One region of the Streptomyces sp. NPDC002209 genome, then DNA from elsewhere that is predicted to be linked to it. Evidence: predicted binding sites of a transcription regulator. Region 1 holds the regulator's gene; the other holds the start of a gene.
The links. Region 1 encodes HspR, which represses chaperone genes until heat shock. Its sites were predicted from a motif close to TTGAGNNNNNNNNNCTCAA; they were not measured.

Region 2: a site for HspR is predicted at 2,460-2,478, ahead of lon (endopeptidase La). Genes of this name have one in related genera too.

Annotation. Positions count from the first base shown of each region.
Region 1 is NZ_JBIARX010000028.1:24,643-31,607, forward strand. Features, by position in the region: gene ACFYXK_RS31920 (sugar transferase) at 80-562, opposite strand; gene dnaK (molecular chaperone DnaK) at 1,145-2,992, shown strand; gene grpE (nucleotide exchange factor GrpE) at 2,992-3,663, shown strand; gene dnaJ (molecular chaperone DnaJ) at 3,703-4,884, shown strand; gene ACFYXK_RS31940 (heat shock protein transcriptional repressor HspR) at 4,886-5,356, shown strand; gene ACFYXK_RS31945 (helix-turn-helix transcriptional regulator) at 5,441-6,454, opposite strand; gene ACFYXK_RS31950 (hypothetical protein) at 6,781-6,965, shown strand, end outside.
Region 2 is NZ_JBIARX010000002.1:167,088-174,052, reverse strand. Features, by position in the region: gene lon (endopeptidase La) at 41-2,437, opposite strand; gene ACFYXK_RS05680 (DUF4097 domain-containing protein) at 2,577-3,329, opposite strand; gene ACFYXK_RS05675 (DinB family protein) at 3,436-3,888, opposite strand; partial or broken gene ACFYXK_RS05670 (sulfurtransferase) at 3,970-4,815, opposite strand; gene ACFYXK_RS05665 (DUF6232 family protein) at 4,963-5,490, shown strand; gene ACFYXK_RS05660 (hypothetical protein) at 5,487-5,831, shown strand; gene ACFYXK_RS05655 (hypothetical protein) at 5,847-6,242, opposite strand; gene ACFYXK_RS05650 (MarR family winged helix-turn-helix transcriptional regulator) at 6,242-6,673, opposite strand; gene ACFYXK_RS05645 (GNAT family N-acetyltransferase) at 6,754-6,965, shown strand, end outside.

The DNA.
Region 1 (6,965 bases):
GGTAACTTATTGAGTCAAGGCTTGAGGTTACCCATTCCCCGCGCCGCAATGTAGGTGAGCGTGCGGTGATCTGTGTCGCTCAGGCATGCCTCTGTCGGTACCGCTGTCGGTAGGCCGCCCGAGGGGTCTGAGCCAGGATCGCGAGATCCATCCCCAGCCAATGGCTCTCCACATAGTGCCGGTCCAGCAGGGCCATCTCCTCCCAGGGGAGGTCGGAACGTGCGCTGACCTGCCACAAACCGGTCATTCCGGGCCGTACGAGGAGCCGGTCGGCCCGGTCCGTACGCGCCTGCGCGCGCGGCCCGACCAGTGACATCTCGCCGCGGAGCACGTTCAGCACCTGCGGGATGCCGTCCAGGGCGCACCGCTCCACGGCCGCGCCGAGCCGGCCCGCCGCGTCCGTACGCAGCCGCCAGGTCCGGAACGGCCGCCCGGCCAGCCCGGCCGCCGGCTCCCGTACGAAGACCCGGCCGCCCTGGGCTGCGTACAGCAGGGCGGCGGCGCACAGCAGCGGCACCGCGAAGACCCCGAGCAGCAGCGCGGCCCCGAGGAGGTCGACCACCCGCTTCGCCGAGAGGTCCGGGCGGTGCGGGAACGGGAACCGGGACGCGGACGCAGGGGCGGGCGGAGGCGTGGACGCAGACGCCGTCGGGGGTGCGGACGGGCGTGGAGTCGCCGGTCGCCGCCGCACGAGGCGCCGGATCGGGGGGAGCGGGAGCGGCGGCAGCGGCATGGGGGCACCCTGCCCTGCGCCCCCGGCGGTTGCCGGACGCCGCGCAGCGGCCGGCCCCAGCATCGCCCGCTCGGCCCCCGGCGAGGCCCCTGCCGAGGCCCCCGGCGAGGCCCGGGCGAGGCCCCCGAGAGGCCCCCGGGAGACCCCCCTGGTGGATCCCCGGAGCCCCGCCTCGAGCGGTCCTGTACCCGCTCCCGGCCCGCCTCGGCCGCCCGCCCCCGTGGGGTGTTTCCGCAGGTGGGACCCCCTGTGGCCGGTCGCCCCGCCGACTGTGCCGGGCCGCCCCCGAGGCCCGTGTGAGCGTAAGGCGCCGATAAAAGTTGAGCCGCATGGACTCACCTCTGTTGACGACGGCGCGGCGTTACGGCATGGTTGAGTCTGTTCCACTCAAGTCAGCTGGAGGAAATCAAAATGGCACGTGCGGTCGGCATCGACCTGGGCACCACTAACTCCGTCGTCAGCGTTCTCGAAGGCGGCGAGCCCACCGTCATCACCAACGCCGAGGGCGCCAGGACCACGCCGTCCGTCGTCGCCTTCGCCAAGAACGGCGAGGTCCTCGTCGGCGAGGTGGCCAAGCGCCAGGCGGTCACGAACGTGGACCGGACCATCCGCTCCGTCAAGCGCCACATGGGCACTGACTGGAAGATCAACCTGGATGGCAAGGACTTCAACCCGCAGCAGATGAGCGCCTTCATCCTGCAGAAGCTGAAGCGCGACGCCGAGGCGTACCTGGGCGAGAAGGTCACGGACGCGGTCATCACCGTCCCGGCCTACTTCAACGACTCCGAGCGCCAGGCGACGAAGGAGGCCGGCGAGATCGCGGGTCTGAACGTCCTGCGCATCGTCAACGAGCCGACCGCCGCCGCCCTGGCCTACGGCCTCGACAAGGACGACCAGACCATTCTCGTCTTCGACCTCGGTGGCGGCACCTTCGACGTGTCGCTCCTCGAGATCGGCGACGGCGTCGTCGAGGTCAAGGCCACCAACGGCGACAACCACCTCGGTGGTGACGACTGGGACCAGCGCGTCGTCGACTACCTGGTGAAGCAGTTCGCCAACGGCCACGGCGTGGACCTCTCCAAGGACAAGATGGCGCTCCAGCGTCTGCGCGAGGCCGCCGAGAAGGCGAAGATCGAGCTGTCCTCCTCCACGGAGACCACGATCAACCTGCCCTACATCACGGCTTCCGCCGAGGGCCCGCTGCACCTGGACGAGAAGCTCACGCGCGCCCAGTTCCAGCAGCTGACCGCGGACCTGCTGGACCGCTGCAAGACCCCGTTCCACAACGTCATCAAGGACGCCGGCATCCAGCTGTCCGAGATCGACCACGTGGTCCTGGTCGGCGGCTCCACCCGCATGCCGGCCGTCGCCGAGCTCGTCAAGGAGCTGACCGGCGGTCAGGACGCCAACAAGGGCGTCAACCCGGACGAGGTCGTCGCCATCGGCGCCACCCTCCAGGCCGGTGTCCTCAAGGGTGAGGTCAAGGACGTCCTGCTCCTCGACGTGACCCCGCTGTCCCTCGGCATCGAGACCAAGGGCGGCATCATGACCAAGCTCATCGAGCGCAACACCACGATCCCGACCAAGCGGTCCGAGATCTTCACGACGGCCGAGGACAACCAGCCGTCCGTGCAGATCCAGGTCTACCAGGGTGAGCGCGAGATCGCGGCGTACAACAAGAAGCTCGGCATGTTCGAGCTGACCGGCCTGCCGCCGGCCCCGCGTGGCGTCCCGCAGATCGAGGTCTCCTTCGACATCGACGCGAACGGCATCATGCACGTCACGGCCAAGGACCTTGGCACGGGCAAGGAGCAGAAGATGACCGTCACCGGCGGCTCCTCGCTCGGCAAGGACGAGGTCGACCGCATGCGCCAGGAGGCGGAGCAGTACGCGGACGAGGACCTGCGCCGCAAGGAGGCGGCCGAGTCCCGCAACCAGGGCGAGCAGCTCGTCTACCAGACGGAGAAGTTCGTCAAGGACAACGAGGACAAGGTCCCGGCCGAGGTCAAGACCGAGGTCGAGGCCGCCGTCGCCGAGCTGAAGGAAAAGCTCAAGGGCGAGGACACCGCCGAGATCCGCACCGCGACCGAGAAGCTCGCCGCGGTCAGCCAGAAGCTCGGCCAGGCCATCTACGCCGACGCGCAGGCCGCCCAGGGTGCCGCCGGCGGCGCGGGTGACGCGGGTCAGGCCAAGCCCGAGGACGACGTCGTCGACGCCGAGATCGTGGACGAGGACAAGCCGAAGGGCGGCGCTGCCTGATGTCGGAGGAGACCCCGGGTTTCGAGGAGAAGCCCGAAGTCCCCGCCGACGGCACGCCTGACGACGCCGCCGAGCCGAAGGCCGCTGCTTCCTCCGAGGAGGAGGCCGCGGCCCCGGCCGGGGACTCCGCAGCCCAGTCCGCCCAGGACACGGCTCTGCTGGCGCAGCTGGACCAGGCCCGCACCGCGCTCGGTGAGCGCACCGCGGACCTCCAGCGGCTCCAGGCGGAGTACCAGAACTACCGCCGCCGGGTGGAGCGGGACCGGATCGCCGTCAAGGAGATCGCGGTCGCGTCCCTCCTGACGGAGCTGCTCCCGACCCTGGACGACATCGGCCGGGCGCGGGACCATGGCGAGCTGGTCGGCGGCTTCAAGTCGGTGGCCGAATCGCTGGAGACCGCCGCGGCCAAGATGGGCCTGCAGCAGTTCGGCAAGGAGGGCGAGCCCTTCGACCCGACGATCCACGAGGCCCTGATGCACTCGTACGCGCCGGACGTCACCGAGGACACCTGCGTGGCGATCCTGCAGCCGGGGTACCGGATCGGCGAGCGTACGATCCGCCCCGCGCGGGTCGCGGTGGCCGAGCCCCAGCCCGGGGCGGCCCCCAAGTCCGAGTCCGCGGACGGCGACACGCCTTCGGACAAGGACGCGGATGCCCCCGACAAGGGCTGACGCAGCAACCGTAGAGGCCCGAGAGGAGGGACACCGGGGATGAGCACGAAGGACTTCGTCGAGAAGGACTACTACAAGGTCCTCGGTGTCCCGAAGGACGCCACCGAGGCCGAGATCAAGAAGGCGTACCGGAAGCTCGCGCGCGAGTTCCACCCGGACGCCAACAAGGGCGACGCCTCGGCCGAGGAGCGCTTCAAGGAGATCTCCGAGGCGAACGACATCCTCGGCGACGCCAAGAAGCGCAAGGAGTACGACGAGGCCCGCGCCCTGTTCGGGAACGGTGGCTTCCGCCCCGGTCCCGGCGGGGGCGGCTCGTTCAACTTCGACCTGGGCGACCTCTTCGGCGGCACCCAGCCGGGTGGCGGCGCGGGCGGCGGTTTCGGCGGCGGCGGTCTGGGCGACGTCTTCGGCGGGCTGTTCAACCGCGGCGGCGCGGGCCCCGGGACGCGGGTCCAGCCGCGCCGCGGCCAGGACATCGAGTCGGAGGTCACCCTCTCCTTCACGGAGGCGGTGGACGGGGCCACGGTCCCGCTCCGGATGTCCTCCCAGGCGCCCTGCAAGGCCTGCTCGGGCACCGGCGACAAGAACGGCACGCCGCGCGTGTGCCCGACCTGCGTCGGCACCGGCCAGGTCTCGCGGGGCAGCGGCGGCGGCTTCTCGCTGACCGACCCCTGTGCGGACTGCAAGGGCCGCGGCCTGATCGCGGAGACCCCCTGCGACGTCTGCAAGGGCAGCGGGCGGGCCAAGTCCTCCCGCACCATGCAGGTCCGGATCCCGGCGGGCGTCTCCGACAGCCAGCGGATCCGGCTGCGCGGCAAGGGCGCTCCGGGCGAGCGCGGCGGTCCCGCCGGCGACCTCTACGTGGTGGTCCACGTGGACGACCACCCGGTGTTCGGCCGCAAGGGCGACAACCTGACGGTCACCGTCCCGGTGACCATCGCCGAGGCCGCCCTGGGCGCCGACATCAAGGTCCCGACCCTGAACGGCCCCTCGGTGACGCTGAAACTCCCGCCGGGCACCCCCAGCGGACGCACGATGCGGGCCCGCGGCAAGGGAGCGGTCCGCAAGGACGGCACCCGCGGGGACCTGCTGGTGACGGTGGAGGTCGCCGTTCCGGCCTCCCTGTCGGACAAGGCCCGCGAGGCGCTGGAGATGTACCGCGACGCGACGGAGTCGGAGGACCCGCGCGCCGTGCTGTTCGAGTCCGCGAAGGGAGCATGACATGGACGGCCGCCGACGACCGCCCCGGTTCGGCAGCGGGGCGTACGAACTGACCGACGAGACCCCGGTCTACGTGATCTCGGTGGCCGCCCAGCTCTCGGGCCTGCATCCGCAGACCCTGCGCCAGTACGACCGCCTCGGCCTGGTCTCCCCGGACCGGACGGCCGGCCGCGGCCGGCGCTATTCGGCCCGCGACATCGAACTGCTCCGCACGGTGCAGGCGCTGTCCCAGGACGAGGGCATCAACCTGGCGGGCATCAAGCGGATCATCGAGCTGGAGAACCAGGTCGCCGCGCTCCAGCAGCGCGTGGCCGAGCTCTCGGCGGCGGTGGACGGCGCGGCGGCCGTGCTCCAGCAGCGCGAGGCCCAGGTGCACGCCTCGTACCGGCGAGATCTGGTCAAGTACCAGCCGCCGGTGCCGGGCAACGCCCTGGTCGTCTGGCGCCCCGCGCCGAAGCGGCAGAGCGACTGACGCCCGCGCCGGCTTCGTCCGCGTACCCGAACGCACAGGCCCCGCCCGGGATCCCCGGGCGGGGCCTGCGCGCTGCGGTGCGGTTCAGTCGCCCTCGTCCTCGAGGATCCCGGAGCGGGCGATGAGGAAGCCGAGCTGGGCGCGGCTGCCGCTGCCGAGGGTGCTGGCGAGCTTCGCGATGTGCGCGCGGCAGGTGCGTACGTTCATGCCCAGCCGGCGGGCGATGGCCTCGTCCACGTGGCCCTCGATGAGGAGCTGCGCGATGGTGCGCTGCACGCCCGAGATGCCGCCGCGGGTGTGCTGGTACGTGACCTCCTCCTGGAGGGGCACGGCGCGGTGCCACAGCTGCTCGAACACCTTGATGAGGTAGTCGACGAGCCCCGGGTGGCGCAGCTCCAGGGCGACCTGGCGGTCGTCGCTGGCCGGGATGAAGGCGACCGTCCGGTCGAAGATGATGAGGCGCTCGAAGAGCTCCTCCAGCGTGCGCACCTCGACCTTGCCCGCCTTGAGGAGGTCGACGTACGCGAGCGTGCCGCGGCTGTGCCGGACGGTGTGCTGGTAGAGGGTCCGGATCCGGACACCGCGGTCGGTCAGCGGCTGGTCGCGCTCCAGGGCCTCCGTGAGCTCGAGGCTGGGGCGGGCGCCGCCGGGCTGGATGGTGAGCATCTCGGTGTGGCACTCGGCCGTGGCGAGGTTGAGGGCCGCGTTGATGGGGTCGAAGCCTTCGAGCACGGTGATGGCGTGGGTGCTCGCCGGATTCTGCGCACTGATGGCGAGAAACGGCTCGAAAGCCTCGGACAGTTCGAGGGAATCCCGGCGCCTGTCGCGGATCTCCCGTTCGATCGGATGCAGCCGCTGTGCGAGTGCCACCGCCGGTGGAACCGGACGGAGCGAATTGGCGTCATCAGGGTCTGGCTGCAACAACGCCAGATCGAGCAGGCAGGGTGCCGTTTTGACGTCCCCACGTGCGATACGTCCGGTCCGCAGCGCGCTCGTGTAGAGCCGCGCCCCCTCGCTGCACAGCTCCGTGACCGAGTGGGGATGTGTCGCTTTTGTTCTGTTTATGGTCAAATCTCCACCCCCCAGGGTCCTGAACATGCAAGAACATGATGCATCGTCCCTGTGGCAGTGATGTGCCTGAATGAGCCATCGTCTGACAGGCGGGGGAGAGGATTTCATCAAGTGAGGACGAAGCCGACCATGAACAAGAGAATGCTTCGCTCGGCGCTTGCCACCGTCATCTTCTCGGCTGTGGCCGGTCTGGGACTTGCCGGGGTCACCCTGGGGGGCGCCGAAGGGGGTGCCGCAGGCCTCCAGGCGGCACCGCTCGAGGACAGCGGATGGCGCGCGGCACCGATGGACAGCGGATGGCGCTCGGCCCCCGTCGACGCCGATGCCGGCACCCTTGCTGTGGAGACCGCGGTATGACCCCCGACGACCGCGGATTCCGTCGCGAAATGGCCTCTGCCTACCGCTCCGGCTGGCAGTTCATCGATCTCGCCACGGCCATCCCCCACCCTGGCGACTCGTTGATGGTCACCCTGTTCGGACAGCCCATCGTCATCACGCGCGAGGAGGACGAGGACGTCCGGGCGTACCGGTGCCTGCG
Region 2 (6,965 bases), on a different contig from region 1:
TACGCGGGTGCGCCGGGCCGGGCTCGGGCGGCCGCCGGGCTCAGGCGGCCGCGGTGACCACGGCCTCCGCCTGGCTGAGCGCCAGTTCCAGGACCTGGCGTACGTCCGTCACCGGGTGCACCTCCAGCCCCTCCAGCACCTCGGACGGCACGTCGTCCAGGTCGGCCTCGTTCCGCTTCGGGATGATCACGGCGGTCAGGCCCGCCCGGTGCGCGGCGAGCAGCTTCTGCTTGACCCCGCCGATGGGCAGGACGCGCCCGGTCAGCGAGACCTCGCCGGTCATGGCCACGTCGGTCCGGACCTGCCGCCCGGACAGGAGCGAGGCCAGCGCCGTCGTCATCGTGATGCCCGCGCTCGGTCCGTCCTTCGGGACGGCACCGGCCGGGAAGTGGATGTGCACGCCCCGGTCCTTCAGGTCGGCGACCGGGAGCTCGAGCTCCGCGCCGTGCGAGCGCAGGAAGCTGAGCGCGATCTGCGCGGACTCCTTCATCACGTCGCCGAGCTGCCCGGTCAGGGTGAGCCCGGCCGCGCCCGTCTCGGGATCGGCCAGCGAGGCCTCGACGAACAGGACGTCGCCGCCCGCGCCGGTCACCGCGAGCCCGGTGGCCACGCCGGGGACGGCGGTGCGCCGCTCGGCGGGGTCCTGCGCGGACTCCGGGACGTGGTGCGGGCGCCCGATGAGGCCGCGCAGGTCGTCGGCGCCGATGCGCAGCGGCAGTTCCCGCTCCCCCAGCTCGTGCTGGGAGGCCACCTTGCGCAGCAGGCGCGCGATGGACCGCTCCAGGGTGCGCACGCCCGCCTCGCGGGTGTACTCCCCCGCCAGCCTGCGCAGTGCGTCCTCCTCCAGGACGACTTCCTCCGTTCCGAGACCGGCGCGCTCCAGCTGGCGGGGCAGCAGGTGGTCGCGGGCGATGACGACCTTCTCGTCCTCGGTGTAGCCGTCGAGGCGGACGAGCTCCATGCGGTCGGCGAGGGCCTCGGGGATGGCTTCCAGGACGTTGGCGGTGGCCAGGAAGACCACGTCGCTCAGGTCCAGCTCCACCTCCAGGTAGTGGTCCCGGAAGGTGTGGTTCTGCGCGGGGTCGAGCACCTCCAGCAGCGCGGCCGCCGGGTCGCCCCGGAAGTCGGACCCGACCTTGTCGATCTCGTCGAGCAGTACGACGGGGTTCATGGACCCGGCTTCCTTGATGGCCCGTACGATCCGGCCGGGCAGCGCGCCGACGTACGTACGCCGGTGGCCGCGGATCTCGGCCTCGTCGCGGACGCCGCCGAGGGCGACGCGTACGAACTTGCGCCCCATGGCGTGCGCGACGGACTCCCCGAGGGAGGTCTTGCCGACGCCGGGCGGCCCGACGAGCGCCAGCACGGCCCCGCCGCGCCGGCCGCCGATGACGCCCATGCCGCGCTCGGAACGCCGCTTGCGCACGGCGAGGTACTCGGTGATGCGGTCCTTCACGTCGCTCAGCCCGGCGTGCTCGGCGTCCAGGACGGCCCGGGCGCCGCGGATGTCGTACTCGTCCTCGGTGCGCTCGTTCCAGGGCAGTTCCAGGATGGTGTCGAGCCAGGTGCGGATCCAGGAGCCCTCCGGGGACTGGTCGCTGGAGCGCTCCAGCTTGTCGACCTCCTTGAGCGCGGCCTCCCGTACCTTCTCGGGCAGGTCGGCGCCCTCGACGCGGGTGCGGTAGTCGTCGGACTCCTCGCCGTCCTTCTCCCCGTTCAGCTCGCGCAGTTCCTTGCGCACGGCCTCCAGCTGGCGGCGCAGCAGGAACTCGCGCTGCTGCTTCTCGACGCCGTCCTGCACGTCCTTGGCGATGGACTCGGCGACGTCCTGCTCGGCGAGGTGGTCGCGGAGCCAGGAGACGGCCAGCTTGAGGCGTGCCACGGGGTCGGCCGTCTCGAGCAGCTCGACCTTCTGAGCGACGGTCAGGAACGGCGAGTACCCGGAGTTGTCGGCGAGCGCGGACACCCCCTCGATCTGCTGGACCCGGTCCACGACCTGCCAGGCCCCGCGCTTCTTGAGCCAGCTGGTGGCGAGCGCCTTGTACTCCTTGACGAGCTCGGTGACGGATCCGGGCAGCGGATCGGCCAGTCTCTCGTCGACGCTCTCGCCCTCGACCCAGAGCGCCGCCCCGGGCCCGGTGGTCCCGGCCCCGATCCGGACGCGGCCGACACCGCGGATGAGCGCCCCGGGATCCCCGTCGGAGAGCCGCCCCACCTGCTCGACGGTCCCGAGCACACCGGTGCCGGCGTACTTCCCGTCGACCCGCGGCACGAGCAGCACCTGGGGCTTCCCGCTCCGGACCGCCGCCTGGGCAGCCTCGACGGCCCCCCGTACCTCGGCATCGGACAGGTCCAGCGGAACGACCATCCCAGGCAGCACGACCTCGTCGTCGAGCGGCAGCACGGGCAGGGTGAGCGTTACGGACGTCGAAGCCATGATCTTCCCTCCGGCAGTGAAGTTGAGCTATGCCGACTCAATGCATGTGCGCCCCCCAATGTTCCCCAACGCCCGTTCGCCCCCGGCGAACACGGAATCCGACGGCGGCAGCGGCTGCGCCAGGAAAGACCCGGGGCGCTCAGCTCGCGGAGGTGATGCGGATGTCGCCCGAGGCGGTGTGGACCGCGAGGTGCGACGCGGCCTGCGGGGTGCTGGGGAGGGTGTCCCGGTCGCCTGACGCCGTGGTCGTCGTGATCTCGTACGGGGCCTGCGGGACGGTCAGCGTGACGTCGCCCGAGCCGGTTCTCGCCGTCACCGACGCCGGGGGCTTCGCGAAGGCCAGGCGGGCCTCGCCCGAGGAGGCGTGGAGCTCGGCGGTCGGGCCGGTCAGGGCGGTGGCGGTGATCGAGCCCGACGAGGTGCGGACCTTCAGCGGGCCGGCGATGCGGTCCGCCGTGACCTCGCCGGAGGAGGTGGAGAGGTCCGCCGCCGACACCCCGGCCACCGCGATGCGGCCGCTGCTGCTCTCCAGCCTGACCGTCGCCGAGGCCGGGACCTCGAGGCGGTAGTCGATGAAGCAGGAGTCCGAGCAGCCGGCCGTGAAGGTGAGGACGCCCGCCGAGACCTGTTGGGCCGGCTCCGGCGCCCTGTCGCCCCGGTAGTGGACCGTCCGGCGGATCGTGACCCCCGGGCCGGCGCCGGGGGTCACCTCGATGGAGCCGCGCCGTGCGTCCTTCACCTCGACCGCCGTGACGGCCTCGGTGACCGTCGCGTCGGCGGCCGCCGTCTTGTGCCCGGCGTCCTCGAAGGAGCAGCCGTAGAGCAGCAGTCCGGCGGCGAGGGCGACAACCGCCGTCCGGCTGTGGCGCGATGACGTGATGTGGGAAGGCATGCCCATGACTCTGGTGCGTCGCAGGACGACTGACGATGGGGGCCGTACCCGGCCGCGGGGTGGGGGTAGCCCCCCGCCCCGGCCCCCTCGGCCGGATCCACCGGCCTCAGATGCCGATCGCCCCGTCGATCCGCTCGCGCAGCAGGTCCGCGTGGCCGTTGTGGCGGGCGTACTCCTCGATCATGTGGATCAGCACCCAGCGCAGCGACACCTTCCCGCGCCACGCGTCCTCGGCCTCCACGTCCAGGTCGGGTGCGGCGGCCGTGAACGACTCCGCGAACGCCACCTCCTGCCGCCAGGCCTCCCACGCCGCCGCGACCGCCTCCGGGCCGGACACCGCACCGTCGAAGTCGCCGTCCGGGTCCGCCTCCGACGAGAACAGGGCCGGCGCCTCCTGCCCCGCCAGGACCTGGCGGAACCACCGGCGCTCCATGTCCGCGAGGTGCCGGACCAGGCCGAGCAGCGACAGCGTGGACGGCTCCACGGACCGCAGGACCATGGGCTCCGCGCCCAGGCCGCTGCACTTCAGCTCCAGCGTCGCGCGCTGCGCCGCCAGCACGTCCGTGAGCAGGACCCGCTCGTCGCCCGTCGCGGGTCCGCCGAACCGGGCCTGCGACCCTCCGAAGAACTCGCCCCGCCGGCCCGTGACCGCGGGCCGCTCCGGGCGCATGGCCCAGTCCGTCCACGAGCCGTCGTACACCGCCACAGCGGTGTGGCCGGCGAGCGTGGCGCCCAGGGCCAGGACGCAGGCCGTCACTCCCGAGCCGCAGCTGAAGTACAGCCGCTCCCGGCCACCGGTCGACGCGGCGAAGACCTCGCGGAGTTCCCCGGCGGGCCGCATCAGGCCGCCGTCCCGCTGGAGGTCCCCGAACGGCAGGTTCACCGCGCCCGGCATGTGGCCCCCGCGCAGTCCCGCCCGCGGTTCGGGGGCGGCACCGGTGAAGCGTTCGCGCGTACGGGCGTCCAGTACGACCGCCGCCGGATCGGCGAGGGCCGCCCCGACCTCGTCGGCGTCCACCAGCAGCCCCGTCCGCGGCCGGGCCGTGAAGGAGCCGCGCGGGCCCCCGTACGCGGGACCGCACGCCTCGACGGGCAGCCCGGCGGCGGTCCACGCGGGCAGCCCGCCGTCCAGGACGGCGGCCCGGTCGAAGCCCATGGCGCGCAGCATCCACCAGGCCCGCGCGCTCGAGTAGATGCCTGCGCCGTCGTAGACGACGACGGTGCTGGTGTCGTCGACGCCGAGCGCGCGTATCGCCTCCTCGAACGCGGCGGCCCCGGGCATGGCGTGCGGGGCGGGGTCGTCGTGGTCGGACAGGGCGCCGTCGAGGTCGAAGGGCCGGGCGCCCGGGATCCGCCGGCCGGCGCCGCGGTGCGCGCCGACGGAGGCGTCGAACACGACGAGCCCCGGCTCGCCGAGCCGGCCGGCCAGCCAGTCGGCCCCGACCAGCGGACCGGGCAGGGCGGCGGCAGAGCTGGACAAGGTCATGCGGCACCTCCGGAGCAGTCGGCCCCTCCACGGCGGAGCGGCCCGCCGCCCATCCTCCTACGGGGCCCGCGCACCCGTGCAAAGTGTCTTGCCGGAAGGGGAGTTCGCGAGGATCCTGTGCCTTACATCAGGGCATGGGGGAGCCATATGGCCAAGAGTGTCGTGACCGATGTCATCGTCAGCCGAAGAGTCCTCTGGATCGGCGCAGAGGCATATCCCCTGAGCAACATCGCCCGGGCGACCACCGTCAAGGTCGAGCCGCCGCGCAGGCAGGCGATCGGACGTTTCGTGAAGTCCGTCGTGACGCTGGCGATCCTGGCGGTCGCCGCCGTCGCCGCGACCACCGCCGCCGACCTGCCCACCGGCGACCGGGAGACGTACGAGACCGGTGTGGCGGTCGCCGCGCTCGTGCTGCTCGGCCTCTTCGTGCTGCAACTGTCCGGCGTCCTGCTGCGCAAGACGTACTACGCGCTGGTGATCGAGACGGCGGGCTCCCCGAACACCGCACTCGTCACCACCGACCGGGCGCTCGTCCACGACCTCGTCCGCATGATCATGGAGGCGATCGACAACCCGCAGGCCAGCTTCCACCAGCAGGTCACCAACTACATCGGCCAGGTGGGCGACAACTTCAAGGTGTTCGGCAGCGGCAACGTCGGGAAGGTGGGCAAATGACCGGCGACGAGGACTTCCGGATCGGCCATGTCGGCGACAACTTCCAGGTCTACGGGACGAACAACATCGGCAAGATCGGCACGCAGAACAATGCGCCGCAGGACCCGCAGGCGGCCCTCCAGGAGCTGATCGACCTGGTCCAGGTCCTGCGGGGACGCGTCCGGGAGGACGACCGCGCGGTCCTGGACGAGTCCCTGGACACCCTCACCGAGGACCACGTCGAGCGCGGGGCGCTGCGCCGGGCGCTGGGGAGCATCTCCGGGGTCGCCCAGCTGATCGGCGAGGTCGGGCTCCCGGTGGCCGAGGCGGTCCGCCGGGTGCTGGCGCTCTTCGGCCTGTAGGTCCTACCTGTAGTCCTACGAGGGGAACGGGGCGAGGTCGGGCTCGACCCAGCCGTTCTTCGCCTCCGCGCCCGCCAGGGTCGCCGGGCGGTAGAAGCGGGTCAGCAGGCGCTTGTCGAGCAGCGCGGGGTGCCGGCCGGCGAAGGCGGCGAAGTCGTCCTCGCCGTCCTCCGCCTCGTGGTGCCCGACCAGTTCCACCCAGGCGCGGCTGACGGTGACGTGGTACTTCTGCGGCGCACCCGCGTACCGGGCGGTGCGCTGGATGCCCTCGCCGACCAGGCCGACCGCCGCGGGCACACCGCACCGCCGCACGGCCAGCCACGTCAGATGGACGTGCTCCCGGTGCCCGAAGCGCTCGGCGCCCGCCATCACTTCGGCCATGAGCGCCTCGAAGGTGTTCGTCGCGGTCATCAGGAAACCTCCGTCATGGCTTGCAGGGCGGCGCGCAGGCCGGCGATCGCGTCCCCGGGCAGTCCGCCGAGCGCGCGCTGCTCCAGGTCGGCGATGGCCTGCCGGATCGTGTCGGCGGCCACCCGTCCGGAGGCCGTGAGCTCGATGAGCACCGCCCGGCGGTCCCCCGGGCGGGTGCCCCGGGTGATGTGGCCGCGCCGTTCCAGCCGGTCCAGCACGCTGGTGAGCGTGGTGGGGCGGGTGCCCACGTCCGCTCCCAGCTCGGACACGGTGCGCCCGCGGCCGTCGGCCAGGTTGGCCAGGGCGTTGATCTCGGAGGCGGTCAGGTCCAGGTCGACCAGTTCGGCGGCGAGCACCTGGAGGGTGGCGTGGGTGGCCCGCTGGAGCGCCAGGAGGGCCGACCACTCGAATGGAACGGTTTCGGAATTCACGATTTCAGACTATACGATTTCGTAGTATCGGCGCGCGGGAGGTTGCGGCAGGTCGCCGCCAGGGCCGTTAGGGTGCGGCCATGGATCCGGAAACGATCACTGTCCTGGACGGCCGCGACTGGAACTGCGATCCGGAGCCGGTCCACCGCATCCTGGCGGACCTGGTCGCCGGCGGCGCGGCGCTCGGCTGGGTCGACCCGCCCTCCCGGGACGAGGTCGCGCAGCTGCTGGACCGGGTGCTGGCCGCGGCCCGGTCGGGGGACGGGGCCCTGCGCGTCGCGTACCTGGGCGA